4 regions of the Streptomyces collinus genome follow, and region 2 is predicted to be linked to each of the others. Evidence: riboswitches for the same ligand, from Rfam matches in the RefSeq annotation. Region 2 holds a riboswitch; each other region holds the start of a gene.

Region 1 (3,368 bases), 6.9 Mb from region 2:
CGTCACGACCCCCACCGGAACCTCCTGCGGTTCGAGGACCGTCCGGGCGAGGGTGTCCACCCACACCAGGAACACCGCGCCCGCGAGGGCGGTGACCGGCAGCAGCCGCGCGTGCCCCGGGCCGGTCAGGGCCCGGGCGGCGTGCGGCAGGACCAGTCCGACGAAGCCGATCGCCCCGGCCGAGCTGACGAGCGCGGCCGTGAGCAGGGCCGTGGCGCACAGCAGCACCAGGCGGGTGCGGCCGACGGACACCCCGAGCGCGGCCGCCGCGTCCTGCCCGAAGGCGAAGGCGTCGAGGGTACGGGCGTAGGACAGGCAGACCACCAGGGCCACGGCCAGTACGGCCAGGCACAGCCACACGTCGGTCCAGCCGGCGCCGCCGAGCGAGCCGAGGAGCCAGAACAGCACGCCGCGGGTCGTCTCGGCGTCGGCGGAGGTCATCACGACGAAGGAGGTGAGGGCGGAGAAGAGCTGCATGGCGGCGACGCCCGCGAGGACGACACGGTCGGTGGTGCCGCCGAGGGTGTGGCTGAGCAGCAGCACCAGCGCGAACGACAGCAGGGCGCCGAGGAACGCACCGGCGGACACCGACAGGGCGCCGCCGCCCGCGCCGAGCACGACCACGAGGACCGCTCCGGTGGAGGCGCCCGAGGACACCCCGAGCACGAACGGGTCGGCGAGCGGGTTGCGCAGCAGCGACTGCATCACCGCCCCGCAGACGGCGAGTCCGGCTCCGCACACGGCCGCGAGCAGGGTGCGCGGCAGCCGCAGCTGCCAGACGATCCCGTCCCGGATCGGCGTCAGCTCCGAGCTGCCGAGGCCGAGACGGGCGGCCACGACGGACCACACGTCGGCGACGCGGATGTCGGCGGGACCGATGGTGATGGCGACGGCGAGGGAGGCGACGAGCGCGACGGTCCCGGCCACTCCCAGCGCGAGTCCTGCCCGGCGCCGGGGCTTGGTCCCGGCGACCGGCAGCCCCTGGGCGGTCACTTCACCAGTCCGAACCGGCGCAGCCCGGCGGCCACCTGCTCCACGCCCTCGACGGTGCGGATGGTCGGGTTCATGGCCTGCCCGCTGAGCAGCACGTACCGCTTGTGCCGGACGGCGTCCATGGTCCTGGTGACGGGGTTGGACTCCAGGAAGGCGATCTTCTTCGCGGCCGACTCGGCGGTCTGGGACTTGCGGGTCAGATCGCCGATGACGAGGACGTCGGGGTCGCGGTCGGCGACCGTCTCCCAGTTGATCTGCGGCCACTCCTCGTGCGTGTCGTCGAAGACGTTCTTCGCGCCGAGGGCCCGGGTGATGATGCCGGGTGCTCCGCAACAGCCCGCCATGTAGGGCGACTCGGAGTTCGCGAACCAGTACAGGAGGGTGACGTCGGAGGCGTCGATCCCGGCGGTGGCCTTCTTCATGCGCCGCTGGAGTGAGGTCACGAGGGCGTCGCCGCGCTTCTTCACCCCGAACACGGTCGCGAGGTCCCGGACTTCGCCGTAGACGGTGTCGATGCCCAGGGCCTTGTCGCGGGCGCCGTCGCCGCCGCCCGAGTTGTCCTTGCCGGCGCAGTCGGACGGGGACACGTAGGTGGGGACGCCGAGCTTCTCGAACTGCTCGCGGGTGGCGACGCCGCCCTTGCCGAGGGTGGAGACGAAGGACGCGGTGACGAAGTCGGGTTCGGTGTCCAGGACGCGTTCGAAGGACGGGTTGTTGTCGGCGATGCGCGGGACCTTGGCCTCGGCCTTCCCCAGCCCCTTCATCACGGGGTCGGTCCAGGTGGCCGTGCCCGCGAGGCGGTCGGCGAGGCCGAGGGAGAGCAGGATCTCGGTGGTGCCCTGGTTGAGGGACACGGCATACCGCGGCGGGGTGGCCACCCGGACGTCGTGCCCGCAGTTGGTGAGGGTGACGGCGGCCTTGGCGTCGGTGGACGCGGAGCCGCCGCAGCCGGTCAGGAGCAGGGAGCCGGCCGCGAGCAGGGCGGCGGCACGGGCGGGTCGGGCGAGGGGCACGAAAACCAGTCCTCAGGCGTCGAGGGCCCATTCGCGGAGCCCGGTCGTACGGTGCTCCCCCGCCGCACGCGGCCGCGGGGGCCGCCAGCAGGTCTTCGGACTCGGGTTCACCCGGATCGGAGCGCCTTCCCGGACGTCCGCGAGGGAGTCCAGTGGCCGAGGCCCCGCCCGTCCCCCTCACCGCTGCGCGTCAGTTCCGGATTCGCACCGGATTCCCTGACCCACGTACATGGGTTCGACTGGCCTCGGCAAGCTATCACGGGGGCGCCCGGGAATCACCGCGCGTCCCGCGCCGTTGCCGGGAGAGCAGCGTGTCCACGACTTACGAGGAGGCCGCCGGTGTACGGCGACGAGGCAACGGTCCGCAGGATCCTCACCGAGCTCGGCGACACCTGGGCCGTGGTGGGCCTGTCGTCGAACCGGCAGCGGGCGGCGTACGGGGTGGCCGCCGTGCTCCAGCGCTTCGGCAAGCGCGTCGTGCCGGTGCATCCGAAGGCGGAGACGGTGCACGGGGAGAAGGGGTACGCGAGCCTGGCGGACATCCCCTTCGACGTGGACGTCGTCGACGTGTTCGTGAACAGCGACCTCGCCGGGGCCGTCGCGGGCGAGGCGGTCGCGAAGGGCGCGCAGGGCGTCTGGTTCCAGCTGGGTGTCGTCGACGAGGCGGCCTACGAACGGACCCGCGCGGCGGGTCTGGAGATGGTGATGGACCGCTGCCCGGCGATCGAGATCCCACGGCTGTCTCATCACCGCGTACAGGAATCCTGAAGCGTTCCCCACGAAATACCCGCACCCGGTCAAGGGTGCACAACTCGTCTTCTGCGGCCGGCCGGCCGATTCCTAACCTGAGGCCTCTTGCTCCCCGAACTCCCCGAGTTCATCTTCGAGAGGCCCTGTATTCATGGAAAGAGACGGCCTGCGGCGGGATGTCGGACTGATCGGGCTCATGTGGGCGTCGGTCGGTTCCATCATCGGTTCGGGCTGGCTGTACGGCGCCGAGAAGGCGGTCGTGGCGGCCGGCCCCGCGGCGATCCTGTCCTGGCTCATCGGTGCTGTGGCGATCGTGCTGCTGGCGCTGGTGCACGCGGAACTGGGCGGCATGTTCCCGGTCGCGGGCGGCACCGCCCGCTATCCGCACTACGCGTTCGGCGGTCTGGCCGGCATGTCCTTCGGCTGGTTCTCCTGGCTCCAGGCGGCGACCGTGGCACCGATCGAGGTCGAGGCCATGATCGGCTACGCCGGGCACTGGCACTGGGCCCAGGGCTTCGAGCACGCGAAGGACGGGACGCTGACGACGAGCGGCTTCGTCGTCGCCGTCCTGCTGATGGCCGTGTTCGTCGTGGTCAACTTCCTCGGCGTGCG
Region 2 (3,368 bases):
TCGAAGGCCCGGACGAACGCGGTGGCGCCGAGCCCGGCCAGCGAACGCCACTCCGCGGCCCGGCCGGTGTGACCGAGCCGGGCCGCCTGGGCCTCCCGGATGCGGCGCATCGAGTCCAGCAGCAGGAAACTCATCCGGTACGTCACCAGCGCGACGTCGACGACCGGCGCGGGGACACCGGCCCGGACCAGGCGGGGCAGCAGGTCGGACATGGGTGTGGTGAAGGCGAACAGCAGCACGCCCAGGGAGGCCGCCGAGGTCCGCAGCAGCAACTCCCCGGCCCGGACCGGCCCGTCAGCGGCGAGGGAGACGAACCCTCCCGGCCCGCCCACCTGGACGAGCAGCGTGACCGCGCCGGTCACGCAGAAGCCCAGCGGGACCCGGTAGGCCCGCCACAGCCGCCGCCCGGGCACACCGGCCGGCCCCAGCAGCACCACCAGGGCGCTCAGGAGCACCAGGGCCGCACCCGGCCAGGGCGGCAGGGAGATCGCGAGCAGCGTGAGGCCGAGTCCGAGCACGGCCTTGTCCACGGGATGGCGGCGGCGCCAGCGACTGCTGTGCGCCGCCGCGTCGATCGGCAGCACCCGGGCTCAGTCCTGTTCCGCGGTGGACTTCCCGGCGGCGCCGGTGAGCGCGCCGCCGGCCTCGCGCTCCAGCGCCCGCTGCTCGCCCTGCCGACGGCCCCGGCGCAGACCGAAGTAGTAGGCGAGGACACCGGAGCCGAGAGCCGCCTGGAGGGAGAACAGCGCCGACTCGATCTCACCGGAGGGCGGTTCGTACAGGGGCGAGAACCACGGCTCGTAGTCCGGCTTCAGCTCGGTGATCGCCGTTTCGGCCTCGCCGTCGGCGCCCGTGAACGGCTCCTCCTTGTGGTCGCCGAGGCCGAGCGCCAGGGGCAGCACGGCCAGCGCGGCCACGGCGAGCAGCAGCACCAGGTTGATCTTCGTGTTCCTGCTCATCGGGCCACCGCCTCGGTCTCGGTCCGGGACTGCTTCTTGGCGAGGAGCACGCCCAGCCGGGTCAGTTCGCCCTTGCTGGACTGCACCAGCAGCCGCATCACCAGCACGGTCAGCAGGCCCTCGCTCACCGCGAGCGGGACCTGGGTGACGGCGAAGATGGAACCGAACTTGCCGAGCGCGCCCAGGAATCCGCTGCCCGGGTCGGGGAACGCGAGGGCCAGCTGCACGCTGGTGACGCAGTACGTGGACAGGTCGGCGACGAACGCGCCGGCGAACACCGCCACCATCAGCGGCGCGTTGGAGCGCCGCAGCAGCTTGTAGACGGCGTATCCGGCCCAGGGCCCGACGATCGCCATGGAGAAGACGTTGGCGCCGAGCGTGGTCAGGCCGCCGTGTGCGAGCAGCAGCGCCTGGAAGAGCAGGGTGATGGTGCCCAGCACCGCCATGATGGGCGGCCGGAACAGGATGGCTCCGAGGCCCGTGCCGGTGGGGTGCGAGCAACTGCCCGTGACGGACGGCAGTTTCAGGGCGGACAGGACGAACGTGAAGGCGCCGGACGCCCCGAGGAGCAGGGTGCTCTCGGGGTGCTCGCGCACTTCACGGGTGAGCGACCGGACTCCGTGGACGACGAACGGCGCCGACGCGACGCCCCAGGCGACCGCGTGCGCCGGAGGAAGGAAACCCTCGGCAATGTGCATGGCTCAGCAGACCCTCTCCAGCACCTCGTGGATGGTTGACGCGCCTTGGCCGGTCTCCTGGCTGACGGGTACCACCGCCCGTACTCCGCCTTCCCGGGCCGCAAGGACCCAGTGGCTGCCCCCTGAGGGGCCGGAGCCGGACTTCCCGATTCACAGTGGCGAGGGCCGCACCGGCATCACACCGGATTTCCCGTTCACCAAGGCCTGGTGACAATAAGGCCGGGGTAAGGCCGATGACAAGCCGCCCCAGGGGCGCGCGAGGGGGCGCCCGCTCGCACACCGGCGCATCCCCCGGCTGATCCACGCGCTCGGGCGCTCAGGTGCGGGGCCGCTTCGGGGCCCCGTCAGTCGTCGCCCCCGTCGGCCCCGCCGTCGTCGCCCTCCCCGTCGTTCCCGGCCTGGACCGGCTGCTCCGGCTTCGGCTGATCCGGGTTCGGCTGCTCCGGCCCGGCGTCGCCCGTCCCCTGCGTCGGGGCCGGGGCACCGGTCGCCGGCGGGACAGGAGCCGGGGAGGCGGGCGGCGTGGACGGAGTGACTTCGGCCACGGTGCCGGTGGTCGGCGTGGTGGCGATCTGCTGCCCGGCCCCCGGATCGGAGGTGATGGGCGAGGCGGAGTCGTCGGACGGGGTGGCCGCGGGGCTGCTCGCGGTCGGGGACGGTTCGGGTTCCGTGCCCTCGGCGCTCGTGTCGGGCGAGAACCAGCGCATGCCGAGGAGCATCGCGGCGAGGAACAGCGCCGCGGCGGCGGCCGTAGCGGCCACTCTCGACCGGCTGCCCGGCCCGCCGCGCCCGCGGGCGCGGCCCGACCGCCCTGCCTGGGCGGCCCGGGCGGCGGTGCGGTGCCCGGGGGTCGCGGGCAGCGCGTACGTGGTCGGGTGGCTGCTCTCGGCGGCCGCGTACGGGTCCCGCCCGGTATGCGGCGGCGCGGACGCGGGGTTGTTCGGCCGCAGCGGCGGTGAGACCTCGGGCAGCGGCTCGGGCAGGCCCCGCCAGGCGCCCCCGGCGAACCACTCGGCGGCCTGCTCCGCGGTGGGCCGGTTCTCGGGCTGCTTGGCCAGCAGACCGAGGAGGTAGTTCTCGAACGCCGGGGGCAGTGCGGCGACACCGAGCTCGCGGGGCGGCACGGGTGCCGAGTCGAGGTGCTGGTGCAGGAGGGCGACGGCGGTGTCGGCCTCGAACGGCGGGCGGCCGCTGAGGAGCTGGTAGAGCACGCAGCCCAGGGAGTACATGTCGGAGGCGGGCCCCGCGGGCTTGCCCAGGGCCCGTTCGGGCGCGAGGTAGAGGCCGGTGCCGACGATCTGGCCGGTGGCGGTGAGCGCGGCGCCGGGGTCGTCGAGGAACCGCGCGATGCCGAAGTCGCCGATCTTCAGCGTGCCGTGGGTGTCCAGCAGCAGGTTGGCGGGTTTGACGTCGCGGTGCACGATGCCCTGCCCGTGTGCTGCGGCGAGCCCCGCGGACGCCTGCGCGGCGAGAGCGGCGACCTGCTCCACGGGCAGCGGGCCGGAGCCGGACAGCACCCCGGCGAGGCTGTCGCCCTCGACCAGCTCCATCACCAGGTACAGCCGGTTGTCGTACTCGCCGAAGTCCAGGACGCCGACCACGTTGGGGTGGTTGAGACGCCCGGCGGTCTGCGCCTCCAGACGGAACCGGGAGGTCGCCGTGGCGTCGGTGTCCTGGGGCAGCAGCAGCTTGAGTGCCACCGCTCTGGCGA
Region 3 (3,368 bases), 5.6 Mb from region 2:
AGGGCCTCGGCCGTCGTCGCGTCGGGGGAGACCCGGGCGCAGGCCGTGCGGGCGGCGGGCGGGGATTCGCCGCCGGGGGCGTCCGACGGGGTGCCGAAGTCGATGACCAGGGCCACCCGCTTCCTGCCCTCCTGCGCCGGCGTCTTCGCGCAGATCGTCGCGAAGTCGGCCGTGCCGCGCGGCCGGACCGCGTTCGCGGAGTCCTCGCTCACCGCGAAGCGGAAGCCCTGGACGTCGCCGTCCGAGGGGCGGGCCAGGGACGGGCCCTGGGTGGCGTAGACCCAGCGGCCGGCGTCGCGCTCCCAGAACGACCAGTACCGGTAACCGGCGGCCTGGGCCTGGCCCGCACCCGCGCACAGCAGGAGCGAGGCCAGGAGCAGGAGAACGGCCCGGCGGATCACAGCTGCTGCTGCTTCTTGCGGCCGGTGAACAGGAAACCGATGCCGATGCCGGCGACCAGGCAGACGCCGACGTACCACCAGACCCCGAAGAAGTCCGAGCCGGAGTCCTCCTTCTCGTCCGAGGCCCCGGACGTGGTCTTCCCGGCGGTCTGCGGGGCCGGGCCCGTGGCGCCCAACTGCTTGACGAGGTCCGCGCCGCCGAAGTCACGCGGGTTCGTGCCCGTCGCGTGGGCGGCGAGGATCAGCTGCGCGTAGGCGGCCGGACCGCTCTGCGCGGCCCAGGACGCGGAGTTCTTCTCCAGCCACCGCACGGACTTCTCCGCCTGCGCGGTGTCCCCCTGCGCGGCGAGCGCGACGACCGCGTCGGCGGTGTTGCCGAAGTCGGGCTGGGGTTCGGCACCGGCCAGGGCGGACATGAGGTGGTCGCCGTCCTTGGCGAGGGCGGCGGTGAGGTAGCCCGCGCCGTTCGCCGCCGCCTGCCGCGGCGTCGCGGCCTTCTCGCAGGTCGCGTCGGACTTCTTGCCGGGCTCGACGACCATGCCCGTGCCCAGCGCGCCGAGCACACCGGCCGCCGTGGCGTCCGCGTTGGCGGCGAGCTCGCCCTTCTTGTCCGGCTGGAACGCGAAGGCGCCGTCGCCGTCCCCGCCGCAGGGCAGGGCGAGCTTCAGCAGCGCGTCGTAGGGGGACTTGCCGTCCTTCTCCACCTGGTCGGGCTTCTCGCCCGCGGCGGCGAGCGCGCCTATGACGATCGACGTCGAGTTGGTGTCGCTGGCCCCACCGGGCGAGTAGCCCCAGCCGCCGTCCTTGTTCTGCACGGCCTTCAGCCAGCCGACGGCCTTGCGGGTGACGTCGTCGTGCCCGCCGAGCGCGGTGAGGGCCTGCACGGCGGCGGACGTGGCGTTGGTGTCGAGCATGGTCTTGGCGTCGCACGCGGTGGTGGGGTCGGGGCGGTACGAGGCGAAGGAGCCGTCCGCGCACTGCTGACGCACCAGCCACTGGACGGACTTCGCGGCCGGCTTCACCCCCACGGTGTCCTGCGCGAGCAGCGCGAGCGACTGGCGCCAGACGCCGTCGAACTTCGGGTCCTTGTCGCCGTACAGGGCGGAGGGGAACGCCTGGGACGGCGACGGGGACGGGTCTGCGGCGGCCGGGGTGGCGGCGCCGATCACGGCGACGGCGGCCAGGACCGCGGCGCTGCGGCGGACGTTCATGATCGGCGGGTGCCTCTCCCTGTGGGGGAGCCGGGCAGCACGGGACACCCCGGCGGCTCGGCTCCGTATACCTCGACGGTGCCGTGACCGGCGGTCTGCCGGGCACGTGAGCCGGTCACGAAACCGTACGGGGCGATCCGGCTCACCACCTGGGCGGCGGTTCACGGTTGCGGGTCAGCGCCGGAATTGCACCGGCTTCCCCCCGTACGGTGTGATGACGACCCGCTTACTGTACCCGGACGTAGGAATCGGGCCGAGGGGGGCGGAGTGGGGGGGCTCGGGCCCCGGCTCATGGGAGGATCCTGAAGTGTTCGATTTCGGGATCGGCGGCTACCGGCCTCATTGGCTGAACGGTCGCTTCGCGGTCGAGGCAGCGCATGGCCGGCGATTGCGTGCTCTCATCGGCCGCCCGCTGGCCCGCGTCTGGCTTGTCCGGGACGTCCAGGACGACGAGTGGTTCTCCGACTGCCCCGTCCTGTTCGACTTCACCGGAGAACAGGTCGAGATCAACCACCAGAAGTTCGACGACCTCTCGATCACCTGGAACACGGTCGACCCCCGCCAGCCGGTCCGATGGGCCGACTTCGATCTCCAGTGGCGTCACGACAGGCGCCCCGAGCTGCACGCTCTGCAGGACCAGGTCCTTCAGGACGTACAGCTCCTCGAGTGGACGGGCGACGACATGGCCCAGGGAGCAGTCGCCGTCAGCTTCAGCTTCCCCCGCGGCCGGCTGACCATCGCCAACGCCCTCGACGACAACGAGCTCACCTTCGGGCCACCCGATTCGCGCTATCAGAAAAGAAGTCTCAGCATTCTCGAAGCTCAGCCGTCTTCCGCGGATCGTCCGCGAGAATGCGGGCCGCGAGCTGCCGTGCCTGCTCCTCCACGGACTGATCGTGGGTGACGAACAATTCGTACGCGTAAGAACATGCACGCTCTCCCGGTGCCTGGCCGTGCTGGAACTCGACATCGACGCCCTCGGGGCTGGTGAGCTCCTCGGCGACGCCGGGCTCTTTGCGGCGTGGCCAGACACCCGTGAGAACGCAGCCCCACCGCTCGAACCAGCCGCTGCCCGTAAGGGTCTGCTCAAGCAGCCGGGCCACGGTGTCTACCGGCTCCTCCCAGCTGCGGTCCGCTGCGGCGCGTGCGAGTTCGGCGTCGTACTGGGCGGCATCGAAGTGGATGTCCGCGAGCACGGCGGTGATGTTGCTGGTGTTTTCCCAGGCGTCCCAGACCACCCGGTCGCCCTCGCGGCGCATGGTGACGTACAGAGCGCCGCAGCAGCCGGCGGTGCAGGTCGGCTCGGTTAGCATGACTCTGCGTGGCTGATTCGTCGCTTTCAGCGGCCAGCTCTCGGCCGGGCCCCTCCAGTGTCGGCAGCTGAGTGCCACCCCTTCCGGATGGACTCCCTTCAGAAGGTCTACGCCGTCGATCAGGGGGCGCACCTCGGCCCAAGGGTCCGCCGCCCAGTCGTCCGGGATCCTGTGCTGCAAAGTCAGAACACTGATCGTCAGCTGATCGGTCATGCTCACATGATCGGCTGACGCCACGAAGCCGCGTACTCATTTCCTGAGCGTGCTCAGCCTCGGCCGGCCGTGCCAGGGCAGCCACCGCTCGTGATCGAGAAGCTCGCGCCCGCGGCGCCAGACGCGCGGTGACGCGGGCTGAACAGAACTCCTGGCTGCCGCAGCGGAGTTGATCCTCTCCCGGGCGCAGACCGACTAACGTGGGGCTCCCCGACCACACACGCAGGAGT
Region 4 (3,368 bases), 2.3 Mb from region 2:
CGCGCTGGCGCAAGGCCGAGAACGAGCAGAGCCTGGACGAATGGGGCCTGGGCGGCCGCTCGTTCGGCACCTGGGTCACCTGGTTCCTGCTCGGCGGTGACCTGTACACGGCGTACACCTTCGTCGCCGTGCCGGCGGCGATCTACGCGGCGGGCGCGGCGGGCTTCTTCGCGGTGCCGTACACGATCCTGGTGTACCCGCTGATCTTCACCTTCCTCCCCCGCCTGTGGTCGGTGTCCCACAAGCACGGCTACGTCACGACCTCCGACTTCGTGCGCGGCCGCTTCGGCTCCAAGGGTCTGTCGCTGGCCGTGGCCCTCACCGGCATCCTCGCGACCATGCCGTACATCGCGCTCCAACTGGTGGGCATCCAGGCCGTGCTGGACGTGATGGGCGTCGGCGGCGGCGAGAACACCAACTGGTTCATCAAGGACCTGCCGCTGCTGATCGCGTTCGGCGTGCTGGCCGCGTACACGTACTCGTCGGGTCTGCGGGCCCCCGCCCTCATCGCGTTCGTGAAGGACACGCTGATCTACATCGTCATCGCGGTGGCGATCATCTACATCCCGATCAAGCTGGGCGGCTTCGACGACATCTTCGCCAAGGCCAGTGAGGCGTACAGCCAGACCAACCCGGCGACGGGCGCGCCGCGCGGTGCGCTGACACCGGCCGAGCCGGGCCAGTGGACGTACGCCACGCTGGCGTTGGGCTCCGCCCTGGCGCTCTTCATGTACCCGCACTCGATCACGGCGACGCTGTCCTCGAAGAGCCGTGAGGTGATCCGCCGCAACACCACGATCCTGCCGCTGTACTCGCTGATGCTGGGTCTGCTGGCGCTGCTCGGGTTCATGGCGATCGCGGCCGGCATCAAGGTGCAGAACGGGCAGCTGGCGATCCCGCAGCTGTTCGAGACGATGTTCCCGGACTGGTTCGCGGGCGTTGCGTTCGCGGCGATCGGCATCGGCGCGCTGGTGCCCGCGGCCATCATGTCCATCGCGGCCGCGAACCTCTTCACCCGCAACATCTACAAGGACTTCATCAAGCCGGACGCGACTCCCGCGCAGGAGACCAAGGTCTCCAAGCTGGTGTCGCTGCTGGTGAAGGTCGGCGCCCTGGCCTTCGTCCTCACCATGGACAAGACGGTCGCCATCAACTTCCAGCTGCTGGGCGGCATCTGGATCCTGCAGACCTTCCCGGCCCTGGTCGGCGGCCTGTTCACCCGCTGGTTCCACCGCTGGGCCCTGCTCGCGGGCTGGGCGGTCGGCATGGTCTACGGCACGGTCGCCGCGTACGGCGTGGCCTCCCCGACCCAGAAGCACTTCGGCGGCTCCGCGAAGGAGATCCCGGGCATCGGGGAGATCGGCTACATCGGCCTCACGGCGTTCGTCCTGAACGTGGTGGTGACGGTGGTCCTGACCTTCGTCCTGAAGGCCCTGAAGGCCCCCGACGGCATCGACGAGACCAAGCCGGAGGACTACACGGCGGACGCGGGCGACCCCGGGGTCCAGGTGGAACTCCCGCCGGCGACTGCTGGTTCCGCGCACTGATTCCAGGGCCCCGGCCCATCACGAACACCCCCGCAGCGGGCCGCCGTGACCGAGCGTCACGGCGGCCCGCTGTCACGTAGAGCTGACGCTCCGACACCACCGCGACACAACATCTGGGGGTGTCATCGGGACCCGACACAAGATGTATGCTCATGCTCGCTGCCGCCGCAGGGGAATCCGGTGCGAATCCGGAACTGTCCCGCAACGGTGTACCCATGCCCATATGTGCGCATGGGCGTCAGTCCGAGGACCTGCCGACAGCGCACCCGGCCACCCGGCCGTGGTGCCCCGACGTCCGGGCCTCGTGGAATGGGCCGGTGGACGCGACGCCGCGTGCGCTCGTGTGCTGCCCCCTGCCCTCGACGAGGCCCCCGTGCCGAGCGAGGGAGAGCCCCACGTGACCATCGCGCCAGCCGAACCGGTCTCAGCCAGCGAAGAAGAGCACGACGCCCCAGGCGCCGCGCTGTTGCGGACCCTGACCGAGCTGACCGCCGACCTCCCCGACGCCGAGCCCGGCCGGGTCGCCGCCGCGGCGCTGCGCGGCCGGTCCGCGCAGGCGGACGAGGGCGAGTTGCGGGAGCTGGCGACGGAGGCCGCGGCCGGTCTGATCTCCGAGGACCCCGCCTACTCCAGGCTGGCCGCCCGGCTGCTGACCATCGGCATCCGCGAGGAGGCCGCCTCGCAGGGCGTCACGTCCTTCACCGAGTCCGTGGCGGTGGGCCACCGCGAGGGCCTCATCGCCGACCGCACCGCCGAGTTCGTCCGGCTGCACGCGGCCCGGCTCGACGCCCTGGTCGACACCGGCGCCGATGACCGCTTCGGCTACTTCGGCCTGCGCACCCTGCACAGCCGCTATCTGCTCCGGCACCCGATCACCCGCAAGGTCGTCGAGACGCCCCAGCACTTCATGCTGCGGGTCGCCGCCGGTCTCGCCGAGGACGACACCCGCCGCTCCGTCGACGAAGTCGCCGCGCTCTACGGGCTCATGAGCCGCCTCGACTACCTCCCCTCCTCCCCCACCCTCTTCAACTCGGGCACCCGGCACCCGCAGATGTCGTCCTGCTACCTCCTCGACTCCCCCAAGGACGAGCTGGACTCCATCTACGACCGGTACCACCAGGTGGCCCGGCTGTCGAAGCACGCCGGCGGCATCGGACTCGCGTACTCCCGCATCCGCGCCCGCGGTTCCCTGATCCGCGGCACCAACGGCCACTCCAACGGCATCGTCCCGTTCCTGAAGACCCTCGACGCCTCGGTCGCCGCCGTGAACCAGGGCGGCCGGCGCAAGGGCGCCGCCGCGGTGTACCTGGAGACCTGGCACTCCGACATCGAGGAGTTCCTGGAGCTGCGCGACAACACCGGCGAGGACGCCCGCCGCACGCACAACCTGAACCTGGCGCACTGGGTGCCGGACGAGTTCATGCGGCGCGTGAACGCCGACGCGCAGTGGTCGCTGTTCTCCCCCTCGGACGTGCCCGAGCTGGTCGACCTGTGGGGCGAGGAGTTCGACGCCGCGTACCGGGCGGCCGAGGCGAAGGGCCTCGCGCGGAAGACCCTGCCCGCCCGTGAGCTGTACGGCCGCATGATGCGCACCCTCGCGCAGACCGGCAACGGCTGGATGACCTTCAAGGACGCCGCCAACCGCACCGCCAACCAGACGGCTGAGCGGGGCCACGTCGTCCACTCCTCCAACCTCTGCACGGAGATCCTGGAGGTCACCAGCGACGGGGAGACCGCCGTCTGCAACCTGGGCTCGGTCAACCTGGGTTCCTTTGTCGACTCATCGACCGGTGATCTCGACTGGGAGCGGCTGGACGAGAC

Evidence for each region. Region 2 has a riboswitch for cobalamin ahead of RFN52_RS36715 (energy-coupling factor ABC transporter permease). Riboswitches for the same ligand answer to the same signal wherever they lie in the genome.
Region 1: linked by a shared signal. The riboswitch ahead of RFN52_RS05765 (ABC transporter substrate-binding protein) and the one ahead of RFN52_RS36715 (energy-coupling factor ABC transporter permease) in region 2 are both predicted to bind cobalamin.
Region 3: linked by a shared signal. The riboswitch ahead of RFN52_RS11715 (SCO2321 family membrane protein) and the one ahead of RFN52_RS36715 (energy-coupling factor ABC transporter permease) in region 2 are both predicted to bind cobalamin.
Region 4: linked by a shared signal. The riboswitch ahead of RFN52_RS26980 (ribonucleoside-diphosphate reductase subunit alpha) and the one ahead of RFN52_RS36715 (energy-coupling factor ABC transporter permease) in region 2 are both predicted to bind cobalamin.

Annotation. Positions count from the first base shown of each region.
Region 1 covers NZ_CP133771.1:1,294,694-1,298,061, forward strand. The annotation lists gene RFN52_RS05760 (FecCD family ABC transporter permease) at 1-993, opposite strand, end outside; gene RFN52_RS05765 (ABC transporter substrate-binding protein) at 990-2,006, opposite strand; cobalamin riboswitch at 2,090-2,250, opposite strand; gene RFN52_RS05770 (CoA-binding protein) at 2,346-2,774, shown strand; gene RFN52_RS05775 (APC family permease) at 2,908-3,368, shown strand, end outside.
Region 2 covers NZ_CP133771.1:8,151,555-8,154,922, forward strand. The annotation lists gene cbiQ (cobalt ECF transporter T component CbiQ) at 1-584, opposite strand, end outside; gene RFN52_RS36710 (energy-coupling factor ABC transporter substrate-binding protein) at 591-959, opposite strand; gene RFN52_RS36715 (energy-coupling factor ABC transporter permease) at 956-1,657, opposite strand; cobalamin riboswitch at 1,688-1,874, opposite strand; gene RFN52_RS36720 (serine/threonine-protein kinase) at 2,002-3,368, opposite strand, start outside.
Region 3 covers NZ_CP133771.1:2,598,340-2,601,707, reverse strand. The annotation lists gene RFN52_RS11720 (SCO2322 family protein) at 1-401, opposite strand, end outside; gene RFN52_RS11715 (SCO2321 family membrane protein) at 398-1,612, opposite strand; adenosylcobalamin-variant (AdoCbl-variant) riboswitch at 1,735-1,823, opposite strand; gene RFN52_RS11710 (hypothetical protein) at 1,920-2,516, shown strand; gene RFN52_RS11705 (hypothetical protein) at 2,419-3,138, opposite strand.
Region 4 covers NZ_CP133771.1:5,901,370-5,904,737, reverse strand. The annotation lists gene mctP (monocarboxylate uptake permease MctP) at 1-1,547, shown strand, start outside; cobalamin riboswitch at 1,684-1,820, shown strand; gene RFN52_RS26980 (ribonucleoside-diphosphate reductase subunit alpha) at 1,945-3,368, shown strand, end outside.